One region of the Pseudomonas sp. GW823-FHT04A03 genome, then DNA from elsewhere that is predicted to be linked to it. Evidence: predicted binding sites of a transcription regulator. Region 1 holds the regulator's gene; each other region holds the start of a gene.

Evidence for each region. The regulator FliA, encoded in region 1, starts transcription of late flagellar genes. The targets are predictions, from matches to a motif close to CTAAAGTTTNNNNNNNNNNNGCCGNTAA.
Region 2: the regulator FliA is predicted to act here: its motif matches at 4,765-4,792, upstream of flgM (flagellar biosynthesis anti-sigma factor FlgM).
Region 3: the regulator FliA is predicted to act here: its motif matches at 5,590-5,617, upstream of AC1Q9F_RS24635 (methyl-accepting chemotaxis protein).

The regions. Positions count from the first base shown of each region.
Region 1 is NZ_JBXAIV010000011.1:108,160-115,697, reverse strand. It holds gene AC1Q9F_RS23420 (protein-glutamate methylesterase/protein-glutamine glutaminase) at 1-830, opposite strand, end outside; gene AC1Q9F_RS23415 (chemotaxis protein CheA) at 880-3,150, opposite strand; gene AC1Q9F_RS23410 (protein phosphatase CheZ) at 3,190-3,978, opposite strand; gene AC1Q9F_RS23405 (chemotaxis response regulator CheY) at 3,997-4,368, opposite strand; gene fliA (RNA polymerase sigma factor FliA) at 4,536-5,276, opposite strand; gene fleN (flagellar synthesis regulator FleN) at 5,273-6,103, opposite strand; gene flhF (flagellar biosynthesis GTPase FlhF) at 6,217-7,538, opposite strand, start outside.
Region 2 is NZ_JBXAIV010000003.1:67,622-75,159, forward strand. It holds gene flgE (flagellar hook protein FlgE) at 1-98, opposite strand, end outside; gene flgD (flagellar hook assembly protein FlgD) at 129-857, opposite strand; gene flgC (flagellar basal body rod protein FlgC) at 873-1,316, opposite strand; gene flgB (flagellar basal body rod protein FlgB) at 1,320-1,727, opposite strand; gene cheR (protein-glutamate O-methyltransferase CheR) at 1,969-2,796, opposite strand; gene AC1Q9F_RS10075 (chemotaxis protein CheV) at 2,844-3,776, opposite strand; gene flgA (flagellar basal body P-ring formation chaperone FlgA) at 3,859-4,620, shown strand; gene flgM (flagellar biosynthesis anti-sigma factor FlgM) at 4,828-5,154, shown strand; gene AC1Q9F_RS10090 (flagella synthesis protein FlgN) at 5,203-5,670, shown strand; gene AC1Q9F_RS10095 (flagellar brake protein) at 5,766-6,500, shown strand; gene AC1Q9F_RS10100 (MFS transporter) at 6,560-7,538, opposite strand, start outside.
Region 3 is NZ_JBXAIV010000012.1:171,725-179,262, forward strand. It holds gene AC1Q9F_RS24625 (non-ribosomal peptide synthetase) at 1-3,043, shown strand, start outside; gene AC1Q9F_RS24630 (SRPBCC family protein) at 3,067-3,534, shown strand; gene AC1Q9F_RS24635 (methyl-accepting chemotaxis protein) at 3,594-5,474, opposite strand; gene AC1Q9F_RS24640 (sigma-70 family RNA polymerase sigma factor) at 5,786-6,283, shown strand; gene AC1Q9F_RS24645 (FecR domain-containing protein) at 6,283-7,284, shown strand; gene AC1Q9F_RS24650 (TonB-dependent siderophore receptor) at 7,372-7,538, shown strand, end outside.

The DNA of each region.
Region 1 (7,538 bases):
ATCATCTGCTTGCCACCCGGTGCCAGCAGCGCCAGGCCCGGACGCAGGATGTCGCCATCCTCGGCTTCCTTGACGCTGATGCGGCACAGCTTGTCCAGACGCTCGGCGAAGGCCTTTGTGAAGGCTGCCGGCATGTGCTGGATCAGCACGATCGGCGCCGGGAAGTTGGCCGGCAATTGAGTCAGAACCCGTTGCAGCGCTACCGGGCCGCCGGTCGATGTACCAATGGCGACGAGCTTGTAGTTCTTGCGTTTCGGGGCCGGCGACGAAGCGCTGGCCGCTGGCGCGCGAGTCGGTGCAGGCGCAGGTGCCGGACGGGCCGGAGCACTGCTGTGACTGCTGCCGTGATTAGTGAAGCCCGACGGCGCAGGAGCAGGAGTCGGCGCAGGTGCAGCGGCAGGCGCCGGCGCACTGTAGGCACTGAAACGACGGTTGCTGCGCGAGATGCTGTGAACCTTCTCGCACAGCAGTTGCTTGACCTTCTCCGGATTACGGGAGATGTCTTCGAAATTCTTCGGCAGGAAATCCACCGCGCCGGCATCCAGCGCATCCAGGGTGACCCGGGCGCCTTCGTGCGTCAGCGAGGAGAACATCAACACCGGCGTCGGGCAGCGCTGCATGATGTGCCGCACGGCCGTGATGCCATCCATCATCGGCATCTCGTAGTCCATGGTGATCACGTCCGGCTTGAGGGCCAGGGCCTGATCGATCGCCTCTTTACCGTTGGTTGCCGTGCCGACAACCTGGATGCTCGGATCCGCTGAAAGAATTTCCGAGACGCGGCGGCGGAAAAAACCCGAATCGTCCACCACCAGGACTTTGACTGCCATAAACACTCCATTAGGTGCGGCGGGACGTTGTCGCCCCGCCGCCCCGGATTCAAATACGCCGTGCGGCGTAACGCTTGAGCATGCTCGGAACATCGAGAATCAGTGCAATGCGGCCGTCACCGGTGATGGTGGCGCCGGACATGCCCGGAGTTCCCTGGAGCATTTTGCCCAATGGCTTGATGACCACTTCTTCCTGGCCGACCAGTTGATCGACGACGAAGCCGATCCGCTGGGTGCCCACCGAAAGGATCACCACATGGCCTTCGCGCTGCTCTTCGTGAGCGGCGGAGCTGACCAGCCAGCGCTTGAGGTAGAACAATGGCAGCGCCTTGTCCCGCACGATCACCACTTCCTGGCCGTCCACCACGTTGGTGGTCGACAGGTCGAGGTGGAAGATTTCGTTGACGTTCACCAGCGGGAACGCGAACGCCTGGTTGCCGAGCATCACCATCAGGGTCGGCATGATCGCCAGCGTCAGCGGCACCTTGATGACGATCTTCGAGCCCTGACCCTTGGTCGAGTAGATGTTGATCGAACCGTTGAGCTGGGAAATCTTGGTCTTCACCACGTCCATGCCGACACCGCGGCCGGACACGTCGGAGATCTCGGTCTTGGTCGAGAAACCCGGGGCGAAAATCAGGTTGTAGCACTCGGTGTCGCTCAGGCGATCGGCGGCATCCTTGTCCATCACACCGCGCTTCACGGCGATGGCACGCAGGACGTTCGGGTCCATGCCTTTGCCGTCATCGGAGATCGACAGCAGGATGTGGTCGCCTTCCTGCTCGGCCGCCAGGATCACCTTGCCGCCACGGGCCTTGCCCGACGCTTCGCGTTCTTCCGGCGACTCGATGCCGTGGTCGACCGCGTTGCGCACCAAGTGGACCAGCGGGTCGGCCAGTGCCTCGACGAGGTTCTTGTCGAGGTCGGTCTCTTCGCCCACCAGTTCCAGGTTGATCTCTTTCTTGAGCTGGCGTGCCAGGTCGCGAACCAGACGCGGGAAGCGGCCGAAGACTTTCTTGATCGGCTGCATCCGGGTCTTCATGACGGCGGTCTGCAAGTCGGCGGTGACCACGTCGAGGTTCGACACGGCCTTCTGCATCGACTCGTCGCCGCTGTTCAGGCCCAGGCGCACCAGACGGTTACGCACCAGCACCAGCTCGCCGACCATGTTCATGATTTCGTCGAGACGCGCGGTGTCCACACGTACGGTGGTCTCGGCTTCGCTCGCCGGTTTTTCCGGTGGCGGCGTCGCCGGTGCACGGGCCGGAGCCGGTGCAGCGGCGGCAGCCGGTTTGGCCGGTTCGGCTTTCGGCTCAGGCGCTTTTGCAGCAGGTTTTGCCGCAGCGGCCGGGGCCTTGGCGGCAGGCGCTGCAACCGCCGAAGCATTGCCGGCCGTCACGACGGCACCGGTGGCAACGTCAGTGAACTTGCCTTTGCCATGCAGATCGTCGAGCAGCGATTCGAACTCGTGGTCGGTGATCAGATCGCTACCGGCCGCAGCTGCTGCCGGGGCAGCAGGCGCAGGAACCGAAGCAATCGCCGACTCCAGCGCATCGACGGCAAAGTTGCCCTTGCCGTGCAACTGATCAAGCAAGGCTTCGAATTCGTCGTCGGTGATGTCCGAGCTGTCGCCCGCCGCCGGAGCAGCAGGTGCCGCAGCGGCCGGAGCCACGGCGTCAGCCGCGAACTGGCCCTTGCCATGCAACTGGTCGAGCAGCGACTCGAACTCGGCGTCGGTGATTTCATCGCTGGCCGCTTCATCGGAAGCAGGTGCAGCGGCAGCCGCCGGGGCTTCGGCTTCGGCCTTGACGGCGTTCAGCGAGTCCAGCAACTGTTCAAATTCGTTATCGGTGATGTCACCCGAATCGCCTTCGACGACCAGTTCTTCGATCATCTCGGCAACAGGCGAAGCCGGGGCTTCATCCGCCGATTGCGGTTCAGCCAGACGCGCCAGGGCGGCCAGCAGTTCCGGGGTGGCGGCGGTGATCGGGCTACGATCGCGGACTTCGCTGAACATGCTGTTCACCGCGTCCAGCGCTTCGAGCACCACGTCCATCAGTTCTGCATCGACGCGTCGTTCACCCTTGCGCAGGATGTCGAACACGTTTTCGGCGATGTGACAGCACTCCACCAGCTCGTTGAGCTGAAGGAAGCCGGCGCCCCCTTTTACAGTGTGGAAACCGCGAAAAATTGCGTTGAGCAGATCTGCGTCATCCGGGCGGCTTTCCAGCTCGACCAGTTGTTCGGACAGTTGCTCAAGAATCTCGCCGGCCTCAACCAGGAAATCCTGAAGGATCTCTTCATCGGCGCCGAAGCTCATTAATGGGGTGCTCCTACAGGTCTAAAAACCCAAAAAAACTCAAAATCCAAGGCTGGATAGCAAATCGTCCACATCGTCCTGACCGGACACAACGTCTTCTCGTTTATCGGCATGAATCTGCGGACCTTCACCCTGCGAGAGATGTTTTTGTGGATCTTTTTCAGCAAGCATCGCCGCACGGTCATGTTCGATGCCCGCAAAGCGGTCCACCTGGCTGGCCATGAGCACGAGCTTGAGCAGGTTGCTTTCGACTTCGGTGACCAATTGGGTCACGCGCTTGATCACCTGGCCTGTGAGGTCCTGGTAATCCTGGGCGAGCAGAATGTCGTTCAGATTGCTCGACACCGCGCGGTTGTCCGCGCTGCTGCGTGCCAGAAAACCGTCAACCCGGCGCGCCAGTTCACGGAACTCTTCAGCCCCGACCTCACGGCGCATGAAGCGGCCCCAATCGGCGCTCAAGGCCTGGGCTTCGTCAGCCAGGCCATTGACCACAGGGGTCGCGCTTTCCACCAGATCCATGGTGCGGTTGGCGGCAGCTTCGGTCAGTTTGACCACGTAGCCCAGGCGCTCGGTAGCGTCGGTGATTTGCGACACTTCCTCAGCCTGCGGCATGTGCGGATCGATCTGGAAATTGACGATCGCACTGTGCAGTTCACGCGTGAGCTTGCCCACTTCCTGGTACAGGCCACGGTCACGGGTCTGATTGAGCTCATGGATCAGTTGCACAGCGTCGCCGAACCTGCCCTTTTCAAGGCTTTCGACCAGTTCGACCGCGTGTTTTTTCAGGGTCGACTCGAAGTCGCCCTGTGAAGATTCTTTATGCTCCATAGCTCCCCCGCGCGTTCATCAGCCGATGCGTTCGAAAATCTTCTCGATTTTTTCTTTCAACGCCTGGGCCGTGAAAGGTTTGACCACATAGCCGTTAACGCCGGCCTGGGCCGCTTCGATGATCTGCTCGCGCTTGGCTTCAGCGGTCACCATCAGCACTGGCAGGTGCTTGAGCTTTTCATCGGCGCGCACGTGGCGCAGCAGGTCGATACCGGTCATGCCAGGCATGTTCCAGTCGGTCACCAGAAAGTCGATGCTGCCGCTGTTGAGCACCGGAATGGCGGTGGTGCCATCGTCGGCTTCAACGGTGTTGGTGAACCCGAGATCACGCAACAGGTTCTTGATGATCCGCCGCATCGTTGAGAAGTCATCAACGATGAGGATTTTCATGTCTTTGTTCAATTCGACCTCCAAGCAGTCTTAAACGCGTCCAGCACCTGGACGCGCCATTTCAATCAATCCGGCAAAACACTCGATGACTGTCTGGAGCACAACAGAGCAAGACCGGTGCCGTTCACCACCGCACCAGCCTCGTTCGCAGTGTCCCCACACTGCCTTCAGCGCGCTCGCCACTCCCCCAAACGCCCCCGCAAGCGGGCCGCGCACTGGCTGTGTAACTGGCTGACCCGCGATTCACTGACGCCAAGGACTTCACCGATTTCCTTGAGGTTCAGCTCTTCGTCGTAGTACAGCGCCAACACCAGTCGCTCACGCTCCGGCAAATTGGCAATCGCGTCCGCCAGCGCGGCCTGGAAACGTTCGTCTTCCAGATCGCGCGACGGCTCCAGATGAGCACTGGCGCCATCCTCGTGCAGCCCTTCGTGTTCGCCGTCCTGCAACAGGTCGTCGAAACTGAACAGCCGGCTGCCCAGGGTGTCGTTCAAAATCCCGTAGTAATCGTCGAGACTCAATTGGAGTTCGGCCGCAACTTCGTGATCTTTAGCGTCACGGCCGGTTTTAGCTTCAATCGAGCGAATCGCGTCGCTGACCATACGGGTATTGCGGTGAACCGAGCGCGGTGCCCAGTCCCCCTTACGGACTTCATCGAGCATCGCACCGCGGATCCGGATGCCCGCGTACGTTTCAAAACTGGCGCCCTTGCTGGCGTCGTATTTGGTCGAGACTTCAAGCAGGCCGATCATCCCGGCCTGGATCAGGTCTTCGACCTGCACACTGGCCGGCAATCGCGCCAGCAAGTGGTAGGCGATGCGTTTGACCAGTGGCGCGTAACGCTCGATCAGCTCGTACTGCGCGTCACGCGCCGACTTTTTGTAAAGGTTCATACCGCTGGCGGTCATAGCACAGGTCCTGCCGTTTGCTGCACGAGGCGCTCGACGAAAAATTCGAGGTGACCGCGCGGGTTGGCGGGCAGCGGCCAGGTGTCGACCTTCTGTGCGATCGCCTTGAACGCCAGTGCGCACTTGGAACGCGGGAAGGCTTCATAGACCGCACGCTGCTTCTGCACCGCCTTGCGCACGCTTTCGTCGTAGGGCACTGCGCCGACGTATTGTAGGGCGACGTCGAGGAAGCGATCCGTGACCTTGGTCAACTTGGCGAACAGATTGCGACCTTCCTGCGGGCTCTGGGCCATGTTGGCCAGGACGCGGAAGCGGTTCATGCCGTAATCGCGGTTGAGCAGCTTGATCAGCGCGTAGGCGTCGGTGATCGAGGTCGGCTCGTCGCAGACCACCAGCAACACTTCCTGGGCTGCGCGAACAAAACTGACTACCGAGTCACCAATACCCGCAGCGGTGTCGATCACCAGTACATCGAGATTGTCGCCGATGTCGCTGAACGCCTGAATCAGGCCGGCATGCTGGGCCGGGCTCAGGTGAACCATGCTCTGGGTGCCGGAAGCGGCCGGCACGATGCGGATCCCGCCGGGGCCTTGCAACAGCACGTCGCGCAGCTCGCAGCGGCCTTCGATCACGTCGGCCAGGGTGCGTTTGGGTGTGAGGCCCAGCAGAACGTCGACGTTCGCCAGCCCCAGGTCGGCGTCCAGCAGCATGACCCGACGGCCAAGCTCTGCCAGGGCCAGGGACAAGTTCACTGACACATTAGTCTTGCCGACGCCACCTTTGCCGCCGGTCACCGCGATCACCTGTACGGGATGCATGCTGCCCATGTTATTTCTTTACCTTGTCTTGCATAGACGGAGGCCACATTACTGGCTGCGCGTTCACAACCGGAACAATGCATGGCAGACCATCGATGTAGGTACAAAAACGGTTCATTACCTCAGCCAACCTGCTTGGTCGGACTGTGGTAGATATCAGCGAACATGTCAGCCATGGCTTCTTCGCTGGGTTCTTCCTGCATTTGCACACTGACGGCGCGGCTGACCAGTTGATGACGGCGCGGCAGATGCAGATCATCCGGAATACGCGGCCCATCGGTCAGGTAGGCGACCGGCAGTTCGTGACTGATCGCCAGGCTCAGCACTTCGCCAAGGCTGGCCGTCTCATCCAGTTTAGTCAGGATGCACCCGGCCAGCCCGCAACGCTTGTAACTGTGATAAGCGGCGGTTAGAACCTGTTTCTGGCTGGTGGTTGCCAGGACCAGATAATTTTTCGACCGAATGCCACGACCGGCCAGACTTTCCAGCTGCATGCGCAGTGCCGGATCGCTGGCTTGCAGGCCGGCGGTATCGATCAGCACCACGCGTTTGCGCAGCAGTGGATCCAGCGCCTGCACCAGGGACTGGCCCGGATCGACGTGGGTCACCGAAACGTTAAGGATGCGACCCAGAGTCTTGAGCTGCTCCTGCGCGCCGATACGGAAACTGTCCATGCTCACCAGCGCGATGTTCTGCGCGCCGTACTTGAGCACGTAACGGGCGGCCAGTTTGGCGAGGGTGGTGGTCTTGCCCATGCCGGCAGGGCCGACCATGGCAATCACCCCACCCTCTTCCAGCGGCTCGACTTCCGGTACGGCAATCATCCGCGCCAGGTGCGCCAGCAGCATGCGCCAGGCCTGACGAGGTTCGTCGATCTCGGTGATCATCGACAGCAGATCACGGGACAGCGGGCCGGACAAACCGATGCGTTGCAGACGACGGTACAGGTTGGCCTGAGCCGGACGGCTGCCTTGCAGCTGGTTCCAGGCCAGGGTGCCGAGTTGCACTTCCATCAGCTCGCGCAGGCTGTTGAGCTCGAAACGCATCGAGTCGAGAGCACGCGGGTCGACGCCAGCGGAAACCGCTGCAGGCGCCGGGGCTGGACGGGCCGGAGCCTCGTAGGTCGGTTCGGTCAGCGGCTCGGCAGCGGTCAGCGGCAGGCCGGCCGTCAACGGCAGCCCGGCGAACAGCTGGCGATTGGTGTTGCCGTCGGCTTCGCCACGCAGGCTCAGTTCGGCCTGGGCGGTGACGATGCGCGACTGGGTCTTGCGCAGCTCATCCTCGAGTTCCATGTTCGGAACACGCGGGGCCAGCGCCGACAGTTTGTAATCGAGCGCCGCCGTCAGCTCGACGCCGCCGGCAATGCGGCGGTTGCCAATGATGGCGGCATCAGCGCCCAGCTCATCACGAACCAGCTTCATGGCCTGACGCATATCGGCGGCGA
Region 2 (7,538 bases), on a different contig from region 1:
TTGAAACCGGCGGTCGCGACGTTGGCGATGTTGTTGCCGGTCACGTCCAGTTGCTTGTTGGCTGCATAGAGACCGCTAAGGCCGATATTGAAAGACATATTCCACTCCTTTGTGCCGGTTAGTCGGCTCTATATACCAATGGTTTGTACTTTGGACAGGGCTACGGTGCCCTTGCCGGACAGGTTGAGCATCAGCTCGCCACCGGTCTGGCTGATCGTCACGCTGGTGACCGTGGCTGGCAGGTAGGTCGCCAGGTCGGTCGCGGTACCGTTGATCGAGGCGTTGGCCTTGACGGTGTAGGTACCGGTTTTCACCAGGTTGCCGTCCTTGTCCTTGCCGTCCCAGGTGAAGCTCGCATTGCCTGCGGCGCGGCTACCCAGGTCGATAGTGCGAATGGCGGTGCCGCTGCTGTCGGTGATGGTGACGGTACCGCCAGCAATCGACGACGGAACGGTGACCGAACCGGTCATGCCTTTGCTCGGATCGTCGAGCTGAACCGTGTTGGTCTGCACGATCACGTTGCGACCGACCAGCGACGAAGCCTGCAAGGCTTGCGACGAGTTGTAGTTGCCGGCCAGCGAACTCACGGTGCTGTTGAGGGTGGTGATCCCCTCAAGGCTGCTGAACTGCGCCAACTGGGCAACGAATGCGCTGTTGTCCTGCGGGTCGAGCGGGTTCTGGTTCTTCAGCTGGGTCACCAGCAGTTGCAGGAACGCATCCTTTCCCAGCGCCTGGCCGCCGGTCGCGCTGTTGGTGGCCGAAGCAATGCCGCCGGTGGTGGTGCTACTGGTCTTCTTCGAAGAGTTGGCCAGTATGTCCTTCATCGTCAGGCTGCTGGTGGTATCGGAAACACTCATGGCAGTCGCCCCTTATCACTGACCGAGGGTCAGTACTTTCTGCATCATGGTTTTGGCGGTGTTCATCATTTCAGCGTTGGTCTGGAACGACCGGCTCGCGGAAATCATGTCAGCCATTTCTTCCACCACGTTGACGTTCGGGTAGTAGACGTAGCCCTTGGCATCGGCCGCCGGATGGTTCGGCTCGTAGCGCGCTTCGAGGTTGCTCTGGTCTTCGACCACGCCCATGACCTGCACACCCTGACCGGCAGCGTCCTGGTTCTGGAACAGCGAATTGCCGCCGCCGCTCTGGCCGCCCTGGAACATGGTGGCGAACACCGGGTGACGGGCACGGTAGGTCTGGTCGATGCTCGACGAGACGGTCTCGGCGTTGGCGATGTTCGAAGCCACGGTGTTGAGACGGGTGGTCTGGGCGCTCATGCCGCTGCCGGCAATGTTGAAAACGCTGGACAGGGACATGGATTACTCTCCGCGCAGGGCTGACACCAGCCCTTTGAATTTGCTGTTGAGCAGGGTGAAGCTGGCCTGGAAGCCGACGGCGTTTTCCGCGTAGTTCGACTGTTCCAGTTGGGCGTCAACGGTGTTCTGGTCGATCGACGGCTGCATCGGCGTGCGATACATCAGCGACTCGTCGCCATTGCCCAGGCCTTCAGCTTCGATGTGACGGCTGTTGGTCATGTTCAGGGCGATGGTGCCGTTGGCGTTCTTCTGGCTCTGTGCTTCGAGCACTTTGGAGAACTCCAGATCCCGCGCCTTGTAGTTCGGGGTGTCGGCGTTGGCGATGTTGTTGGCCAGCACTTCGGCACGCTGGGCGCGGAAGCCCAGAGCCTTTTCGTGAATGCCGAGCGCTTTGTCGAAGCTGATGCTCATGTCGGGAACCTTCAGGTGACCGGATTTTTCGTAACAGGGTTATAGCAAGCGTCGTGCCAGTTTGAGAAAGCCCCGGATTACGGGGCTTTGCGTGGAAACGGCAACGCGGCAATGCCAGAAAAGCGGCAACCGGTTTCCGCCGGATGCCGCTTTTCTGCCGCCGCCTGCCACCGTCAAAACCTTCAGGCATAAAAAAACGGGAGCCCCTGAGGACTCCCGTTTCTTGTGTTGCCGGTCTTGATCACTTCGCCTGGTAGATGATCCCCGGGCTGCACTGAACCATCTGGTAATGATCAGGCAGACCGTTCAGCGCCTCGGAAGCGCCAAGGAACAGATAACCGCCCGGCTTCAGCGTGCTGTGAATGCGCAACAGGATGTCCTTCTTCACCTCGGCGGAGAAGTAGATCAGCACGTTGCGGCAGAACACGATGTCGAACTTGCCAAGGCTTGCGTAGCTGTCGAGCAGGTTGAACGAGCGGAATTCCACCCGGTTCTTGATCGGCGCCTTGATCACCCAGCGACCCGGCCCTTTCGGGTCGAAGTAGCGCTGCAGACGATCGGCGGACAGACCGCGACCGATCGCCAGGCTGTCGTACTCGCCGGTCTTGCAGTTGGTCAGCATGCTGCCGGACAGATCGGTGGCAACGATCTGCACGCCCATCTTCAACTGGCCGATGTTGGTTCGTTCGAACTCGTCGATCGACATCGACAGCGAATAGGGTTCCTGACCCGACGAGCACGCCGCCGACCAGATCCGCAGACGCTGGCCGGGAGCGGCCTTGATCGCCTCGGGCAGCACCTTGTTCTTCAAGACTTCAAACGGATAGGTGTCGCGAAACCACAGGGTTTCGTTGGTCGTCATGGCATCGACCACCTGCTCGCGCAAACCGCTGCGCGGCTGGGTCTGGATGCGCTGAACCAGCTCACCCAGGGACTTGATGCCTTGCTGCTCCATCAGTTTGTTGAGACGGCTCGACACCAGGTACTGCTTGTTTTCACCGAGCAAAATGCCACAGGCTTTTTCCAGGAAGACCCGGAACTGTTCGAAATCCAAATTACCCGTAGACAAATGATGCCGCCTCTTAAATCGTGTTGAACGCCAGGGGCAGAAGGCCCTTAGCTGATATCTGCTGCTTTGATCCGGTCGACTACCCGGGATGCCAGGTCATCAGGACGGAATTTGGCCAGGAAGTCATCGGCACCGACTTTCTTGACCATCGCCTGATTGAACACACCCGACAACGAAGTATGCAGGATGATATGAAGCTTTTGCATGCGAGGGTCGCTGCGGATCTCGGCCGTCAGGGTGTACCCGTCCATCTCCGGCATTTCGATGTCGGAGATCATCATCAGGAACTCTTCTTCCGGCTTCTTGCCCTCGTCGACCAGCTTGCGCAGGTAATCCAGCGCCTGCTTGCCGTCGTTCAACGCCACCACTTCGACACCGACCGTCTGCAGGCAACGCGTTACCTGCTTGCGCGCCACCGACGAGTCATCGACCGTCAGCACCCGCAGCGACAACGCCTTGCTCTGGGTCTCGACATCCACCACGCCGACCGAAATCGCTTCCGGGGTCGGCGCAACTTCCGCCAGCACCTTCTCGACGTCGATGATTTCGACTAACTGATTGTCGACCCGAGTCACAGCGGTCAGGTAATGATCGCGTCCGGTGCCCTTGGGCGGCGGATGAATCTCTTCCCAGTTCATGTTCACGATACGTTCCACCGAGCGCACCAGGAAACCCTGGGTCTTGGTGTTGTATTCCGTGATGATCACGAACGGACTGTTCTTGTCTTTCAAAGCACCGGAGCCGGTCGCCATCGCCAGATCAAGGATCGGAATGGTCGCCCCCCGGATATTCGCCACCCCGCACACGACAGGACTGGACTTGGGCATCAGCGTCAGTTGCGGGCATTGCAGCACTTCCCGAACCTTGAACACGTTGATCCCGTAGAGCTGCTGGCCGTCGAGACGGAACAACAACAGCTCCAGGCGATTCTGCCCCACCAGTTGCGTGCGCTGGTTCACCGAATCCATTACACCAGCCATGCCCAGACTCCTACACCAACGCCAAGTGTTGTTGCGACGCACATTCATTGCTAAACGGCACGGCGCTTGCTTTTTAACTCGTATGAACGCTCAAACGACATTTTTCCGACGCCTGACATCTCCCCTCCGCAGAGGGCTTTGCGCGATGTCCGCCGTTTGCCTGTTTTTCGCTGGCAGCCCTGCCTTTGCTGATGCGGTTACCTTGCCTGACATGCTTATCGGCGTCACTCAGGGCTTTCTTGAATTCACCGTAGAAGACTATCTGGCTACCAGTCAAACGGAAGGCCGTTATGAAATCGAGGTCAACCAGCTCGATCCACGCATGCGCATGCCTATGTGCGACAAGGAATTGACAGCGTCGCTGGAGAGTCCGGCACGTCCCCTGGGCCGTGTCACGGTCAAGGTCCGCTGCGAGGGCGCCTCCCCCTGGACGGTGTTCGTACCCGCTCAAGTCCGCCTGTTTCGCGAGATTGTCACCACCACTCGCCCGCTCAAACGCGCCGGCATCATCGAGCCTCAGGACGTGACCTTGCGCGAGCGCGACGTCAGCACGATCAATCAGGGTTTCCTGACGTCGGTGGATGAGGCCATCGGCCAGAAATTGACCCGACCAACGGTAGCCGATCAAGTCATCACCCTGGTGCATCTGGAACAGGCGGAAGTGGTGCGCAAGGGCGATCAAGTGGTGATCACCGCCCGCAGCGGCACCCTCGCCGTGCGGATGCCGGGCGAAGCCCTGTCGAACGGTGGCCTGAAAGAACAGATTCGCGTGAAGAACCTCAATTCCCAACGGGTCATCAAGGCGCAGGTTGTGGCGCCCGGCCAGGTGGAAGTGGCCATGTGAGCGGCGATGTGAGCGGCTGTATGAACGGATATTTGAAAAGCCCCTGAGTAACCAGGCAGAAAACTGGCGCTGACCAGAGCTGTTCCCTAAACTGTGCCGCAGCAGGATCTGCAACGGCGCATGCAAGCTCATTGCTAAATGAGCCTAAAGTTTTCCAGGGGATGGCCGAGAACATGGCAAGCGTCCAAATTCCCAGAGGTTTTTAACATGGTCATCGATTTCAGCCGTTTGAACAGCTCCTCGTCACTTACGGGCAGTACACGTACCAGCAACGCCAAGGAAACCGCCGAAACCGGCACCTCTGCGCCGCTGAATACTCCGGCCGAACAGGCCAGTGCCGCAAAAAGCGGGGAATCGGTACACCTCAGCAATGAGGCTCAACAGTTGCAGAAGGTCACTGACAAGCTGCGCGATCAGCCTGCCGTCGACAAAGCCCGCGTGGCCGAGTTGAAAGCAGCGATTGCCGATGGCAGCTACAAGGTCGACAGCAACCGTGTAGCCAGCAAACTGCTTAATTTCGAAGCCCAGCGCTAGGCCTCGGTCAGCGCCAGGCTTTTGGACGCTTAAAACCCAAGGCCAGCCATGCACGACACTAATTTATTGCAACTGATCACCGACGATTTTGCTCCAGCTCAACAATTGCTGGAGTTACTGCAAACCGAGTCCATCGCTTTGCACGGTCGCGACATGCCTCTGCTGGAAGAAATTCTGGCGCGCAAGCAGGCATTGATCATTCTGCTCGAACAGCATGGCCGCAAGCGCAGCGAAATCCTCGCCAGTCTCAATCTGTCGCTCGACCGCGCAGGCCTGGAACAACTGGCCAGCCAGTCGAGCATCGGCGACCAGTTGCTCAGCCAGAGCGATGTCCTGACCGACCTGATTGCCCAGTGCCAGGCGGCCAACGTCAAGAACGGCCAGTCGATCATCATGCAGCAGGCCGCTACGGCCAATCAGCTGAAAATCCTCACCGGCGGCGAGCCTCCAGCGCTCTACGATGCCAGCGGCACCTTCTCCAAACTGCAGAAACCACGCGCGCTCAGCCAGGCGTGATGCTTTCTTCTATGCTTGCGCCCTATCAACGTGCGAAACATGCTGGCAAAATACTGGCCAGCCGTAGTCAAATTTTGTCTGGAGATTGATTTAACGTGTCCAACGATGACGCTCCGCAGCCCCCAAAGGTGCTCACCACGCCCCTGGAGATCTCCAGCAATCTGCGCCAGCTGCAAGAGAGCCACGATCCGCTGATCATTACGTTCCACGAGCGCAGCCAGCGCTTCCAGAGCTACCTGATTGAAGTCGATCGCGAAAACGGTTCGATCAAGCTTGATGAAATGATCCCGCGCGACGGCGAACGTTTTCTGGAAGCAGGCGAACCGTTCAAGGTTGAGGGTTTTCATGATGGCGTGCGCATTGCCTGGGAATGCACAGGGACGCTGAGCATCAAAGACTCCGACGGCGACCGCTTCTACACCGGCGACCTGCCCACCGAAGTGGTTTATCACCAGCGCCGCAACGCCTTTCGCGCCGCACTGAAACTGACCGACCTGGTCAGCGTCGTGCTCGGCGGCGAAAAGCTCAAGGCACCGCTGGATGGCAAATTGCTGGACATCTCGGCCACGGGTTGCAAGCTGCGCTTTGAAGGCGATATCACCGACCGCCTGCAATTGGGCCAGGTCTATGATCGCCTGATCGCCGCACCGCTGTTCGGCAATCAACCGGTATCGGTCGAGCTGCGTTACCTGCACTTCGAAGAAAAACTCAACATCACCTTCGCCGGCCTGCGCTTTCACAACATCAGCGGCCCGGCGGCCCGCAACGTCGAGCGTTTCGTTTATCAACTGCAACGCGAAGCGCGTCGGTTCGATAAAGACGATCTCTGATCGGCAGGCATGAAAAACGGGCAGTCACTGCGGTGACTGCCCGTTTTTTTATGCCTGAATCAAAGTTTGGCGGGAGTGATGTCCGGCCCTTCGCCCTCGACTGTCGAGTGGGCTGGCGCGGCAGATTCCGGCTCCGGTTCAGGCTCTGGAGCGACCGTATTCTGCATCTGCTCCTGCACCACTTGCTCATCAACCCGCGGGTCAAGCGCAGCCACCAGCGGCGAACTGGACATGCTGTCCGGCATCGCCACGTGATGCAGCGGTGCATCGTCGACCTGGTGCAGATTGGTCACGGCTTTCGGCCGGATCCGCCAGACCAGCACCAGCGCGAAAAAGGTGAAGAACGCATACAGGCTCTGCGGCCCGAACAGCTTCATCAGCACCCCGGCCGCCAGCGGCCCGATACTCGCCCCCACGCCGTAAGTCACCAGCAGCATCGCCGTCAGTGACACCCGGCGCTCGCCTTCGACGTGGTCGTTGGAGAACGCCACCGCCAACGGGTACAGGCAAAACTGCACCAGCGAGCAGAGGAAGCCGACCACGAACAGCACCTCCAGCGGCACCTGCGGCAGAATCGCCAGCGGCAACGCGGCAATCGCCAGGAACAGCGCAAAACAGCGGATCAACAGCGCCCGGTCATAGCGGTCGGACAACCACCCCAGCGGCCACTGCACCACCAGCCCGGCAAAAATGCAGCTACCCATGAACAGACCGACCTGTTCGGTGGACAGCCCCTGCTGCGAGGCATACAACGGCGCCAGACCGTAGAACGAACCGATGATCAGCCCCGCCCCGAGCACCGTACTCAGCGACTGCGGCACGCGCTTGATAAAGAAGCGCGGCTCCATCGGCGCCGGATGCAGCGGTGCCGGGTGAATCCGCCGGGTAAGCGCCACTGGCACCAGACACAGGGCAAAACACAGCGCGACCAGCATCAGCAGTTCCAGGCCAAGGCCCGGGTGCATGACCAGAATCAGCTGACCGAGCACCAGCCCCAGATACGAAGCGATCATGTAGCCGCTGAACACCAGACCGCGC
Region 3 (7,538 bases), on a different contig from region 1:
GGTCAGCCGTTTTTCCCGCGATGCCGAGTATTTCCAGCATGCGACGACGGCCCGTGCGCCGGACTTCGAGCAGGTGCAAAACCTGCGGTTTCTCGACAGCCTGGCTTATGTCCATCGCTTCAATGCCACGGCCAATTCGGCGTTGCTGCAACAGGCGCAGATCCCGGTGATCGAGCGGCTGCAACAGAGTCTGATCGAGCACGCGGAGCGCCCGGCGCTGCACCTTGCCGAGCGGTCGATCAACTATCGTCAGTTGCATGATCACAGCCGGGCGATCCAGCAGCGCTTGCTGGCACTGCTGGAGACACAACCGCAACCGTGGGTGGTCGGGATTTGCCTGCCGAAATGCGATGCGTTGTTTGCTTCGATTTTGGCCATTCTCGGCAGCGGCGCGGTGTATCTGCCGCTGGAACCGAGCCATCCGCTTCAGCGCCAGCAGTACATTCTGGAAAACGCCGGAGCAGTGTTGTTGCTGCACGACGGCGAACATCCGCTGAGCGGTTCGATGCCGGGGCTGGATGTCTGTCGCATCGACAACAATGACGCCGATCTGTCGTTGCCGTTGATGCGTCGTCGGCCTGAGCTCGATGCGCCGTGCATGGCGCTCTACACCTCGGGCACTACCGGGCATCCGAAGGGTGTGCTGCTGAGTCAGGCGAACCTCGCGCACTTCACCGCGTGGTACGCCGACTATGTGCAGTTGCGCGCAGAGAGCCGGGTGTTGCAGTTCTCGTCGCTGAGTTTCGACTCGTCGCTGATCGACATCTTTCCGACCTTGCTCGAAGGCGCAGAACTGGTGGTGCCCGACGACAACCAGCGCCGTGATCCGCTGCAACTGGTGGCGCTGATTCGCCGTCGGCAACTGACCCACGCGTTCCTGCCGCCGGCGCTGTTGAGCATCCTGCCGCTGGAGCAATTGCAAAGCGTCGGGCAGATCATGACCGGCGGCGACGTCTGCGAGCCGTTCGTGATCGAGCAACTGACCCGCCAGGGCAAGCTGCACAACCTCTACGGCCCCACCGAAGCCACGGTGCTGATCACCGCTCGACAACTGCAACCGGGCGACAGCAATCGCACCCTCGGCGGGCCGATTGCCAACAGTCAGGTGCTGATCCTCGATGACGACCTGCAACCGGTGCCGGAGCAAACCGTGGGCGAGCTATTCATCGTCGGTCCCGGCGTATGCCTGGGTTACCTGAACAATCCACAGCAGACGGCCGAGCGCTATCTGGATCTGGAGTTGCCGGACGGCCAGCGTCTGCGCGCCTACCGTAGCGGCGACATGGCCAAGTGGGGCGAGGACGGTATCGAACTGTGCGGACGCCGCGACAATCAGGTGAAGATCCGCGGCTTCCGGGTCGAGCCGGAAGAGATCGAGCGCTGCCTGCGCGAGAGTCAGCTGTATCGGCAGATCGCGGTGGTGATCGACAGTCAGCGACGGATTCTGGCGTTTCTTGCCCAGCCGCAATCGGATGCCGCGCGCGAGTCGTTGAAAGCTCACGCGCAGCAGTTTTTACCCGACTACATGCAACCGGTGGCGTGGACGGAATTGCCGAACATGCCGTTCGCCGCCAATGGCAAAGTCGATCGAAAAGCCTTGCTGGAACTGCCAGTCAGCGTGCAGGACAGCGGCCCGAAATGCCTGCCAGCCAACGCCGACGAAGCGCTGCTACTGGAAATCTGGGGCGAGTTGCTGGAGCTGCCAACCAGCGATATTTCCACCGACGAAAGCTTCTTCAATCTCGGCGGTCATTCGATTCTGCTGTCACGCATGCTCCTGCGTCTGCGGGAGGAGTTCGGTCGCAGTATTTCGATCAACCGCTTCATTGAACTGCCGACCATCACCAAGCTCGCCACCCTGGTGCGCGGCACCGATGACAGCGCGGTGCTCAGCGCCCAGGCGATGGCCGACGCCGAGCGAACGCTGGCAATCGAACCGTTGCCAATCAGCCGCATGGGCGATGTGCACAAGGTGATCGTCACCGGCGCCAACAGTTTTGTCGGCGTGCACATCGTCGAGGCGCTGCTGGGGTGGGGTGCCAGCGAGGTGGCATGTCTGGTGCGCGACGGCGGCGGGCAAACGGCGGCGCAGCGATTTGCCCAGTCGTTGCGAGAGAACCGGCTGGAGCATCTGGACCTGAGTCGGGTGCGGGTCTATTCGGCGGACATCACCCGGCCCCAACTGGGTCTGGCTGACGAAGATTTCGAGCGACTGGATCGCGAGTTCGGTGCGCTGGTGCACAACGCCGCCAACGTCAATCACGTGCTCGATTACGAGTCGTTGGCGGCGGACAACGTCGAGCCGATTTTCGAACTGCTGCGGCTGTGCGAAGGGCGCAGCAAGAAGGTGTTCAATTTCGTATCGACGCTGTCGGCCTCCAGCACCGTCGACGACGCAGGCCGGGTGCTGGAACTGCCCGCCGCACCGACGCCGCCGATCTACATCCGCAATGGCTACAACCTGTCGAAATGGGTCGGCGAACGCATCCTCGAACGGGCCCGGGAGCGTGGGGTGCGGGTCAATCTTTATCGGCCCGGCAACATCAGCTTCAACAGCCTCAGCGGTGTCTGCCAGCCGCACAAGAACCGTTTGATGCTGATGCTCAAGGGCTCGATCCAGCTCGGTCAGGTGCCGGCCTTCGCGCTGAATTTCGACCTGATGCCGGTGGATTTCCTCGCCCGTTTCATCGCCTTCCACGCCAGCCGTTATTCGGCCGAACGGGCGGTGTTCAACCTGCACAACCCGGAGCCCCTGAGCTGGGATGCCTACGTCGCGTCGTTCCGCGAAACCGGCAGCGAGTTTTCGCTGGTCAGCGTCGCCGACTGGCAACAGCAACTGGGCCGGGTCGATGCCGACAACGCGCTGTTCGGCGTACTCGGTTTCTACCTCAACGGCTTCGAGGAAGACATCGGCGACATCTCCCTGATCGGCCACGCCAACGCCCAGGCCGGCGTGCAGCAGATGGGCGCGCACTACCCGGAAAAATCCCCGGCGCTGCTGCGTCGCGGCTGCGACTACCTGAAAGAAATCAACTTCATCTGACTCATCAACCAAGGAGCAATACCATGAGCAACCTTCAACCCGACACCCTGATCAAAAACCCTCACGGCTGCCACGTCGTGTCTTCGGTGGAAGTGCCGGTGGACGCCAAACAGGTGTGGGCAGTGGTCGGCAAGTTCGACGGTTTCGACCGTTTCATTCCGGCCCTGTCGCACATCGAAATGACCGGCGAAGGCGTGTCGTCGCTGCGCAAGAAGTTCTTCAAGGATGGCAACCTGGTGGTCGAGCAACTCAACTCCCGGGACGACCAGGCGCTGAGCATGACCTGGACCACGATCTACAACACCCTGGGCGTGGCCAATCTGTGGGCGGCGATGAATGTGGAATCGCTGGGCGCGGGCAAATCGCGGGCGACCTGGACGATCATTGCCGAACCCGCCTCAGGCGGCCCCGAGGCACTGCCGGGTTTCAAGGATTTCGTCCAGGGGTTTGCCGATGATGCGATGGGCAATGTGCAGAAGCTGTTTGTGTAAGGCATGAAAAAGCCCGCTGCGGATCACTCCGCAGCGGGCTGTTTTTTGACCGCAAGCGATCAGATCTTGAAGCTGTCGACCAGTTGTTTCAAACGGTTGGCCTGCTGCGACAACGCATCGCAATCCTTCAACGTTTCATTGAGGTTGGCCACGCTCTGCTGGTTCAGCAGGTTGATCTGGTTGACGTCGACGTTGAGGGTTTCCACCACGGCGGTCTGCTCTTCAGTAGCGGCTGCCACCGACTGGTTCATGCCGTCGATTTCACCGATGCGCTGGGTCACGCTGACCAGACGCAGACCGGCCTGGTTCGCCACTTCAACGCTCTCTTCGCTGGACGCCTGACTGGCGTTCATGGTGGTCACCGCTTCACGGGAACCGACCTGCAGCGAGGTGATCATCTTGTGGATTTCTTCCGCCGATTCCTGGGTACGGTGAGCAAGGTTACGCACCTCGTCCGCCACCACCGCAAAACCGCGTCCGGCTTCACCGGCACGGGCCGCTTCGATGGCCGCGTTGAGCGCCAGCAGGTTGGTCTGCTGGGAGATGCCTTTGATCACGTCAAGAATGTGGCCGATGTTGTCGGTGCTCGCATTCAGGGTTTCGATCTGGGTGCACGACAGGCTGATTTTCTGCGACAGCTCGGTCATGGCCTGAATCGTCTGCTCGACCACCTGACGACCGTCATCGGCCTGCTCGCTCGCGCCGCTGGCGTGTTGCGAAGCATCGGCCGCGTTGCGGGCGATTTCCTGGGTGGCGGCACCCAGTTGATTGATCGCGGCAGCGACGCTGTTGGTGCGTGCGCTTTGCTCGTCGGAGCCGATGATCGAGGCGTTGGACGATGCCATCACCCGTTGCGACAGGTCGTGTACGTGGCGAGTCGCGGAAGACACTTCGGAAATGGACGCGTGAATCCGCTCCACGAACTGGTTGAACGAACTGCCCAGCTCGCCGAACTCGTCTTTGCTTTCCACTACCAGACGACGGGTCAGGTCACCTTCACCCTGAGCGATGTCCTGCATCGCACGGCCCATGGTGATCAGAGGACGCATCAGCACGGTGATCAACAGGCTCAGGAACACCGCAATCGCGCCGACGGCGACGAACATTGCGATCAGTGCCGAGGTACGGAACTGGCTGAGTGCGGCGTAGGCCTTGTCGCGATCGATCGACAGACCGATATACCACTCGGCATTCGGCAGACCCGCGACCGGGGTGAACGAGAGGATGCGTTCCTGGCCATTGAGCACCACGTTCTGGTTGCCCTTCTGGATGCGCACATCGGCGTTCGGGTAGATGTCCTTGAGGTTCTTCATCACCTGGTCTTTGTCCGGGCTGACGATCACCTGACCGTCCCCGCTGACCAGGAACGCGTGGCCCAGGCCACCGAAGTCCACCGAGTTGATGATCTTCACCAGGGTTTCCAGGCTCAGGTCACCGCCCACCACACCGAGCAGCTCGCCGTTCTTTTTCACCGGCATGGCGATGGTCACCACCAGACCGCCAACGGCGGCCATGTATGGCGGGGTCAGCATGGTCTGGTCAGCGGCCACGGCCTGCTTGTACCAAGGACGCTGACGCGGATCGTAGCCGTCCGGCATCTTCGCGTCCGGGCGCTGGGTGAACACACCGTTGGCCTGACCGACGTAGGTGAACTGGAAGTTCGAGGTGAAGGCCGGTTGATCGACCAGGCCCGGGAAGTCGGCGTTCTTGCCTTGATGGGCGACGTTCTGTGCGAGATTTTCCAGTACCAGAATCCGCCCGCTCATCCAGTTCTGCACACTGCTGGCGGTCAGGTCGCCGGCCTGCTGGACGGAGGACTGAAGGTTCTGGCGAATGGTGTTTCGCTGCAGATAGTCGTTGTACAAAGTGAACAGCGCGAACGCCAGGACCACGACGCCCGAGGCGGCCAACAGGATTTTATGGCTGAACTTGAGATTCATTTCATGGGACTTCTTATGCCAAAAGTGGGGATGCGTTCCGGATGCAACATTCCATTTACAGCGCAGGCAGCGTTCTGATGGCTGCTCTACTTTGGTGCACGCATGTCTCACCAGTCTGTCGGCACGCTTCGGAGAAAACTTAGGGCTTTGCAGGAAATGGACGGCATTTCTGCCAGATTCCCGCCGAACGGCGTGCCAGAGCGTTCGCCTGTCATTTTTTGATGACTGTTTTGCAGCGCCGGTTGCAAATTCTGTAACCCTTGATGACAATGCGACTAATTATCATTTGTGACGTTCGGGCTGTCGCTTTCATGTCCTCACCTGAGTTTGCAGTACAGGCGCTTTACAGTAGTCATCACGGCTGGCTCAACGGCTGGTTGCGCGCGCGGCTCAATGCCGCCGATGCGGCGGACCTGGCCCAGGACACTTTCGTTCGCCTGCTGCAACGCACCGAGCGTCTGGAACTCAAGGCACCTCGCGCATTCTTGCGCACAGTTGCCCGAGGGCTGGTGATCGATCATTGGCGCCGTGAAGAAATTGAACGCGCCTATCTGGAAACCATCGCCCATTTGCCTGAAGCCGAAACCCCGAGTACCGAATCCCGCGCCTTGGTGATCGAACTGCTCGAAGGCATTGCCCGCATGCTTGAAGGCTTGAAGCCGAAAGTGCGTCAGGCGTTTCTGCTGGCGCAGTGCGAAGGTTTGACCCACAAGCAGATCGCCGAGCAAATGGGCCTGTCCTTGCGCTCGGTGGAACGCTACGTCTCCGATGCGCTGTATCACTGCTACGTGCTGCGGTACGAAAACTGATGCCGGTGGATAACCTCTCGCTTGGCCGACGCGCCGAGCCACCGCAACAGGTGGTCCGACAGGCCATTCACTGGCTCCTGCGCCTGCGCAACAACCATGGCAACCCGCGCCTGAATCGCCAGTGCGAACAATGGCGCGCGGAACACCATGATCACGAACTGGCCTGGCAACGGGTGCAGTCTCTGCAAGCCGAACTGACCCACAATCTGCGCGCCGTGCCCGGCGCGCAGGTGGCGTTCAACACGCTGGAAAACAGTGCGCAGGGTCTGGGTCGACGTCAGGCGTTGAAGCTGTTGTCCGGCGCGCTGCTGATGGGTTCGGCGGGATGGCTGGCCAGCGACACTTCCGCCTGGCAACAGTGGAGCGCCGACTATGCCACCGCCACCGGCGAGCGCCGAGGCTTCCAGTTGCCGGACGGCACGCGCATCGAACTCAACACTGCCAGCAGCGTGGATCTCGATTACACCGCGCAACAACGGCTGATCAAACTGACCCGTGGCGAAATCATTGTCACCTGCGGCGGTGCCGATCAAGGTGCGCCGTTTGACCGACCGCTGCGGGTGCAGAGCCGTCATGGTAGTTACGAGCCGTTCAATGCGCGATTCATTCTGCGCCAGGAAGATGGATGCACGCGTCTGAGCGTAACCACTGGCCGGGTCGCGATTCACACCGCTGGCAACTCGACGGAGGCCATCGCCGGTCAGAGCTATCTGATCGATCACCATCAAGTTCGCCCGGCGCCGCCGCTGGACATGGACGCCGGCGCCTGGGTCGACGGGCTGATCGTGACCCGCAACATGCGGCTGGGCGACTTCCTCAGCGAAGTCGGCCGGTATCGTCAGGGGTTTCTGAGCTGTGCGTCGGGCATCGCGGATTTGCGCCTGTCCGGCGTGTTCCGTCTTGAGGACACCGACAAGCTGCTGGCGATCCTGCCGCAGACCCTGCCGGTGCAATTGCGCTACCGCACCCGTTGGTGGGTGACGCTGGAGTCTGTGGCCTGAAATTATTTTGGCGGGTTTTCGCGGCAAGTCCGGCTTAGTCAGTAAGCACTTCAGCTCAGCCTTCGCGACTGCCTACGGAAACCTACAATGACTGCGCGCGTTACCTGTAAGAACCCTCTGAATTTCTCTGCCGAATCGGGCCTGTTGCGCCACGCCGTTCGGGCGGCGCTGTTTTCTACCGCCCTGGGCGTTGGCGTGTTGCCGAGCCTGAGCATCGCGGCCAATGCCAGCGAGGTCAGCAGCCACCGCTACAA